DNA from 3 places in the Gilvimarinus sp. F26214L genome. Region 2 is predicted to be linked to each of the others. Evidence: predicted binding sites of a transcription regulator. Region 2 holds the regulator's gene; each other region holds the start of a gene.
The links. Region 2 encodes FNR, which switches genes on or off when oxygen is low (the NO sensors DNR and NnrR bind a similar motif). Its sites were predicted from a motif close to TTGATNNNNATCAA; they were not measured.
Positions count from the first base shown of each region.

Region 1 (2,265 bases), 120 kb from region 2:
TGTCGGTATTGAGGCTCTTCTGGGTGACGGCTTCGCCGATGGGCTTGAGAACGCTGGAATAGGTTTCACCAGTCTTCGGGTCGGTACGCCGGGGCGCGGCCAGGCTGTAGATCACCAGATCCACGGTACCCAGGTCTTTCTTGATCTGCTCGATCACCTGCTGCTTGCATTCGTCGCTGAACGCGTCGCCATTGATGCTGTGGCTGTAGAGTCCGGCTTCCTTCGCCGCTGCTTCGAAGGCCGCGGTGTTGTAATAGCCGGCAGAGGCGGTTTTGGTCTCCGTGGGCGGCTTTTCGAAGAACACCCCGAGTGTGTCAGCTCCGCAACCGAACGCCGCGGTAATCCGCGAGGCGAGCCCGAAACCGGTGGACGAACCGAGCACCAGGACCTTTTTGGGCCCATTTTCAATGGCCGGCTGAGCTTTGATGTAGGCGATCTGCTCCGCCACGTGAGCAGCACAACCTTCGGGGTGGGCGTTGGTACAGATAAAACCGCGAATCTTGGGGCTGATGATCATTCCTTCACCTTTGTTGTATTCAGAAAGCGCCGCGTCTGTGGGCGACTTGTTGCCATGGCGTGAATGCGGGCGGTGCCGGGACCCTCGTGCTCGAGAACCTTGGGAAAGGGTGCAATTCGACAGGGGCGCCATTATAGCCGCTGATCCGGGGCTTGAATATGGCCGCCCTTTCGACCCGATCCGCGAAGCGGAACCCCGCAAGCGTCGTGGCAGCCAATTCATTCTGCACAAAAACCCGCTTCACTTGATAATGATCAGTTAAAGGAAGTGACGAGGATCTCATAATGGCGCATTTTGCCATCTGAGCGAGTTGTATCATGAGCCAGCGCGTCCTCAAACTTTACGATCACAGCGATCACATCTGTCTTTTCGTCACCGGCCTGGTGGAGGGGGAGGGCATCCCCAGCAATCAGTTGGCCATCGTCGATCACGGCGAGGCGGCACTGTTCGATCCGGGCGGCGACCTGACCTATACACCGCTGTCCATCGAGCTGGCCAAGCACATCAACAGCCATTCCCTGCGTTACGTGTTCGCATCCCATCAGGATCCGGACATCATCGCGTCCCTGCCCCGCTGGCTGATGCACACGGATTGCCAGGTGGTCACCTCCCGGCTGTGGAGCCGTTTCCTGCCCCATCTGGTGTCCAGTTTTGTTTCGGACCGCATGAATGCCTCGCTGGCCAGCCGGCTCCTGGAGCTGCCCGATGAAGGTGAGAAAGTTCCGTTGGGCCGCTCCCATATTCAGGCAGTCCCCGCCCATTTTCTGCATTCGGTGGGGAACTTCCACTTTTACGATCCGATCAGCAAGATCCTATTCTCCGGCGATGTGGGCGCGGCGGTGACTCCGGGGCAGGACCACCTGCCGGTGGACAATGTGGCCGAGCACATTCCGCATATGGTGGGCTTCCATCGCCGCTACATGGCGTCGAACCGGGCCTGCCGCCACTGGGTGCGCCGGGTCCGCAAGCTCGACGTGGAAATGCTGTTGCCACAGCATGGCCGCCCCTTTGTGGGGAAAAAGGCGGTGGGCCAATTTCTGGACTGGTTCGAAGGACTGGAGTGCGGGATCGACCTGCTTGACTGACGGTGCCTGCGCGATCAACAGGAAGCCGGTACACTGGGGAACCTTCTTTCCCGGGCGCAGATCGGAACCAACATGCTGAACAAGATTCTCGACTACTTCAATACGGAACTTGCCCGCAACGAGGGCGAGACCCTCAGCCACGACCAGTGTCAGCTGGCCACGGCGGCCCTGCTGATCGAGGTAGCAGCGGCGGACCGGGACTTCGGTGCCGATGAAATGCAGACCCTGCGCACACTGCTGGCCCAACGATTTGAGCTGGATGACAGTCAGCTGGAGGAGCTGACCCGGCTGGCGGAGGCGGAGCAGGAAGAGGCCACCTCCCTCTACCAGTTCACTCAGATGATCAACCAGCAGTGCCGGCCCAACGAGAAATACCAGCTGCTCCAGGGCATGTGGGAGGTGGCGTACGCGGACGGCAACCTCGACAAGTACGAGGAGCATCTGATCCGCCGGGTGGCGGAGCTGATCCACGTGCCCCACAACGAGTTCATCCGAGCCAAGCTGGAGGCCAGAAAGTAGCCGCAAACCCGGGTTCGCGAGTTCGCCGCCGGCAGGCTCTCACCCCCGCTCGAAGTTTTCCAGCGGGGGATCATCGCGGTCTTCCCAGCGCACCTCGGTCACCCGGGCAGTGGGCGGCCCGATTGCGACTTCTTTCTCCGCGTT
Region 1 is NZ_JBTIYG010000003.1:191,893-194,157, forward strand. It holds gene fabV (enoyl-ACP reductase FabV) at 1-517, opposite strand, end outside; gene ACURWW_RS04790 (oxygen-binding di-iron domain-containing protein) at 835-1,602, shown strand; gene ACURWW_RS04795 (tellurite resistance TerB family protein) at 1,675-2,121, shown strand; gene ACURWW_RS04800 (acylphosphatase) at 2,161-2,265, opposite strand, start outside.
Region 1: ACURWW_RS04790 (oxygen-binding di-iron domain-containing protein) is a predicted target of FNR. The motif match lies at 762-775, and genes of this name have one in related genera.

Region 2 (2,265 bases):
TTGTCCGGGTCGCTGAGAAAATCCACAATCTCCTGAAGGTCCTGCTTGGCTCCTTCCGCGCCGGCCACGTCCTCGTAGCCCACGTCATGATCGGTGCTTTCGAACAGTCGGGCCTTGGATTTGGAGAAACTGAAGAAGCCGTCCTTGCCGCCGCCACCCATGCGCTGCTGCAGCATGCGGCTCGAATAGATGAAAAAGGCGAGGATCAGCAGCCACGGCAGAACCGAGAGCAGCACCTGGAACCAGCGGGGCTCCTGGGCCGAGCGGGCAGTAATGGTCACCCCCCGTTCTTCCAGCAGGGGCAGGAGTTCCTCGTCACCGGGGCTCGGCATTACGGTCGTGAAGGTCTTGGGCTCATCGTCTGCTCCGCGTGCGCCACTGCTTTCGACGCGGAAGGTGCCCCGAATCTGGTCTCCCTCGAACCGCACGCTGGCCACTTCATCCGCCACGACTGCGGATTTGAACTCAGTGTAGGGAATATTTTGCGTCCCGGGCTCGGATAGCGTGGAGAAGAGGTAATAAACGGCAAAAAACATGAACAGCCACATGAGCATGTGACCGTCGAAGGGGCGAACGGGGGGTGGGTTTCCGCGGGTCGGTTGCTGCTGCGGCTGCTTGTCGGGCTTTGGCGCCATCGGATCGGCCATTGACTGATAATTCCCCTTTTTCGAGCTCGTTGATCTGCATTCAATTGTACAGTGTCGATGACCGTTTTGAATCTCAATGTTGACCGGCCTGGACCTCGATGCCGGCCTCAGGGTCAGCCGGCAGCCTTTGACAAGCACGCAGCGTTTATCCTACTCTCTTGATCCATATCAATTCGCCTGCAACCTCTCCAGCCATTGCGGGCATCCAGAGACGGATCATTCGTACCGTATGTCCAAGTCCAATCAGCCCCTTGAAATCATTCAGAGCTGTCACTCCACCCCTACCGTTTCCTGCTCCCAGTGCCGGTTGGCGTCCATTTGTCTGCCCATCAGCCTGCACGTGGAAGACGTGGACAAGGTAGACGGCATCATTCAGCGAGGCCGCCCTCTGCAGAAAGGGGATTACCTGTACCGGGCGCGGGATACCTTCCATTCCGTCTACGCGGTTCGATCGGGAACTGTAAAAACATACACCAGCACCAATGATGGCAAGGAGCAGGTGACCGGCTTTTATCTGCCCGGGGAGATTCTGGGGCTGGACGGAGTCGCTCGCAGCACTCATACCAACTCGGCGGTGGCGCTGGAAACATCTGCGATCTGCGAAATCCCATTCAACAAGCTGGATGACCTGGGCAGCCATATCCCCAATCTTCATCGCCACATGTACCGCCTGCTGGGACGCGAGATCGGCACGGATCAGCAGTTGATTACACTGCTCAGCAAGAGCAGTGCGGACGAACGGGTAGCCACGTTGCTGCTCAGCATCTCCAGCCGCAATGGTCGCCGAAACCTGTCAGTTACCAGTTTTCGCCTTCCCATGTCCCGGGCGGACCTGGGCAATTACCTGGGGCTGACAGTTGAAACCGTCAGCCGAACCTTGAGCCGCTTCCAGAAACAGGGCCTTATTCGGGCGGACAAGAAGGAGATCACGATCACCGACATTGAGGCCTTGCGCAAAATCGGTGACATCAGTCTGTTTGAGACCGACTAACGTCACCGCGGTCGTTCCGTTTCTACTTCCCTGTTTTTCTGCTTCGCAGCGCCGCTTCATAGGAGCGGCGCGCCCAGCGCGCGGCTTCCTCCTGATCCTCCAACACTTCTTCCGGCGCCTGGAAGTAGCCCAGTTGTACGGCTTTCCCCTGGCGTTGATAGGTAAACGGTGTCAACTGGCGCTCCTGGAAGTGGCCCAGACATTCGGCGTCGGCTTTCAGGTATAGCGTGTCGTCGGTGACCAGGGCGAACATCAGCCCATCGTGGAAAATGCCGGCACCACCGAACATTCGCCGCATCGAGACGGGGCCAAACAGGCCGAAAATCTCCTGCAGGTGATCGGTAAATTCACTCATAGCTTACCCTTCCGCGGTCCGTTGCAGACCATCCACGCCTCTACATTCACCTGTCTATTGATCCGTGTCAAATGATGAGCTCCGTTTGAATGCCATTCTACTGCTCCCGATAATCGATGTCGTGAGCGGAGGTTTATTCATGAGCCGTAAAACCACGAAGCTGTCTCTGCGGACGCTTCTCGCAGTTGTTTTCACCCTGGCCCTCCACTGGTCCAGTGTGGCGACGGCCATCCCGGTGTTTGCCCGTCAATACAATATGTCCTGTACCGTTT
Region 2 is NZ_JBTIYG010000003.1:73,413-75,677, reverse strand. It holds gene ftsH (ATP-dependent zinc metalloprotease FtsH) at 1-647, opposite strand, end outside; gene fnr (fumarate/nitrate reduction transcriptional regulator Fnr) at 877-1,638, shown strand; gene ACURWW_RS04265 (TfoX/Sxy family protein) at 1,661-1,993, opposite strand; gene ACURWW_RS04260 (hypothetical protein) at 2,133-2,265, shown strand, end outside.

Region 3 (2,265 bases), on a different contig from region 2:
CCAGGCTGTAGCCTCCCTGCAGACAACCATCGCAGATGAAGACGAAATTGCCTTCTTCCCTCCGGTGACCGGCGGTTAGTGGAGCCAGTTCATGGTCAGGATTCAGAACAACAGCTTCGATCCGGGCGCCGAGCATCATGCGCTGCGCCGCGCGTCCAGCTCTCCCGGTGCCATCGTAACCTTCACCGGGCTGGTGCGGGATTTCAGTGGCGACCAACCGATTACGGCCATGGAGCTTGAGCACTACCCGGGGATGACCGAGAAAAGTCTGGAAGCGATTATCGAAGAGGCCCGCACCCGCTGGCCCCTGGATCAGGCCATGGTGATCCACCGGGTGGGTCGGCTGTTGCCCGACGAAGAGATCGTCTGGGTGGGCGTCAGCAGCGCGCACCGTCGGGCGGCCTTTGCTGCTTGCGAATTCATCATGGATTTTCTGAAGACCCGCGCGCCCTTCTGGAAAAAGGAATTCGGCCCAAAGGGCGCGCACTGGGTGGACGCCAAGGAAAGCGACGAAGCGGCGGCGACGCGCTGGTCCCGCTAGCCGCCTGCTAGATCCTCACCTCCCTAGCGGGCCGGTCGGTCGATATGGCGCGCGCGGTCGCGCCGGGGGCCACTCCACTTTCCGCCGCCAGGATCGCGTGATAAAGATCATCGTATTCCTCGATGATCCGTCGACTGAACAGAGGGTCGCGGCGTGCTCCGACGCTGGTGGATATTGCATCCCATTCCTCTGGGCTGACATGCTGGGAAAGGGTGGGATAGATCAGCTGGTTTTCCCGCTTGATGTGCTGCACCTGGCGGTCGAGGAATTCCCGGGTAACCCTTACCAGTTCCCGGACCGGGACTACGTTGTCCGCTGCCACTGAATTGAACAGCTGCCGGGCTTTGCGGGTGAGGTCCTCCAGGGTTTTATGCTCGGCTTTGAGGGCTCGCGCATGTTCCGACTCTGCCACGTCCTTCGCGATCAGCAGATCAAACACCGCGTCTTCAATGGGATGGTGGTAGCGCTCGGGGTAGAACTGCACGTAGTCGAAAATGTCCAGAATCACCGGCAGGTTGGCAGTCCACGCCTCGTCGGCTTCGTAGTGGGCCAGTTCCACTTCCAGGCAGTGAAGAAGACGCAGAAAATTGTGGTGGTCCGCGAAAAGTTGGGATTGTGTGGGATGCATGGTTCACCTCCGGACGGAGCCGCGACGCTCCCAATAGTCCACCGAGAAGCGCTGTTTATCAATGCGCTCTGTTTACTTAGACGCCTTTCCCTTGATCTTCTTCAAGTGCGCCGAAAAATTTGTGCGCGCTGATGCCCACCCGGAATAACGAGGCAGCGTTAATATACGTGAATGTTCAAAGCTTTACTCCAACTTGTGTAAGGGGTAGACATCGAAGCGGACCGACTTGCCGGTAAAGCTCAATGCCGGCTGTGCCGCACCCAGGCTGGCGGCCAGACGCGGTCGCTTGACCACCACCCGCTTGGGGGCGGACTCCAGCGCGAGACTCAGCAGACGGTCCGCGTCATCGTCCTCCCCAACGACGTGTTGAAAGAGCTGCATGCCCTTCTTCACTTTGGCCGACTTGCTTCGCTCGGGAAACATGGTGTCGATGTAGATCACGTCCGCAACCGGGGCTGCCGCCGTGGCAAGGAACTCCAGGCTATCGCCCTGCACCAGTTCGAGGCGATTGATGATCTCCCCGAGCGCATCGTCCTCACCTGCGGTCGCCCGCGCACGCTCCAGACCGTCCGCCAGCAGCAGGTATACCAGTGGATGGCGTTCCACCATGGTGACGGTGCAGCCGTAGCGCGCGAGGATGAACGCGTCCTGGCCCAGCCCAGCGGTGAGGTCCCAAACCTTCGGCTGTATTCCCTTGCGCACCCCCACGGCTTTGACCAAAGCGGGCAACGCTTCCAGATGCTTGCGGCGATAGCCCAATTTACCCCCCACGAAATCCACTGTGACCGGTTTGGCGGCCCCACGTCCACCCTGTCCCATGGCCAGCCCCTGGACACTGACTTGCAAAAACCAGCATTGGTCCGAAAGCCGCCGGCGTTCGTCATTGAGCAGGGGAAGGCCAAGATCGTGGGCAAGCTGGACGGCACGGGGCAGCATTTCCTGATCGCGGCAAAGGACCGCGAACAGCGGGTTCGACTCGGTACAATTCATGGGAAGGTTCTCAGGAGTTGGAGGGCTTGCCCGAGGCTGCGTCCGCTCCTTGCTTGCGACTGTGCTGGCCAAGAATATCGGGCAAGGGGCCCGCTTCCTCAACGCT
Region 3 is NZ_JBTIYG010000009.1:46,752-49,016, forward strand. It holds gene moaD (molybdopterin converting factor subunit 1) at 1-79, shown strand, start outside; gene moaE (molybdopterin synthase catalytic subunit MoaE) at 92-541, shown strand; gene ACURWW_RS11470 (hemerythrin domain-containing protein) at 549-1,169, opposite strand; gene ACURWW_RS11475 (class I SAM-dependent methyltransferase) at 1,353-2,159, opposite strand; gene ACURWW_RS11480 (hypothetical protein) at 2,170-2,265, opposite strand, start outside.
Region 3: ACURWW_RS11470 (hemerythrin domain-containing protein) is a predicted target of FNR. The motif match lies at 1,261-1,274, and genes of this name have one in related genera.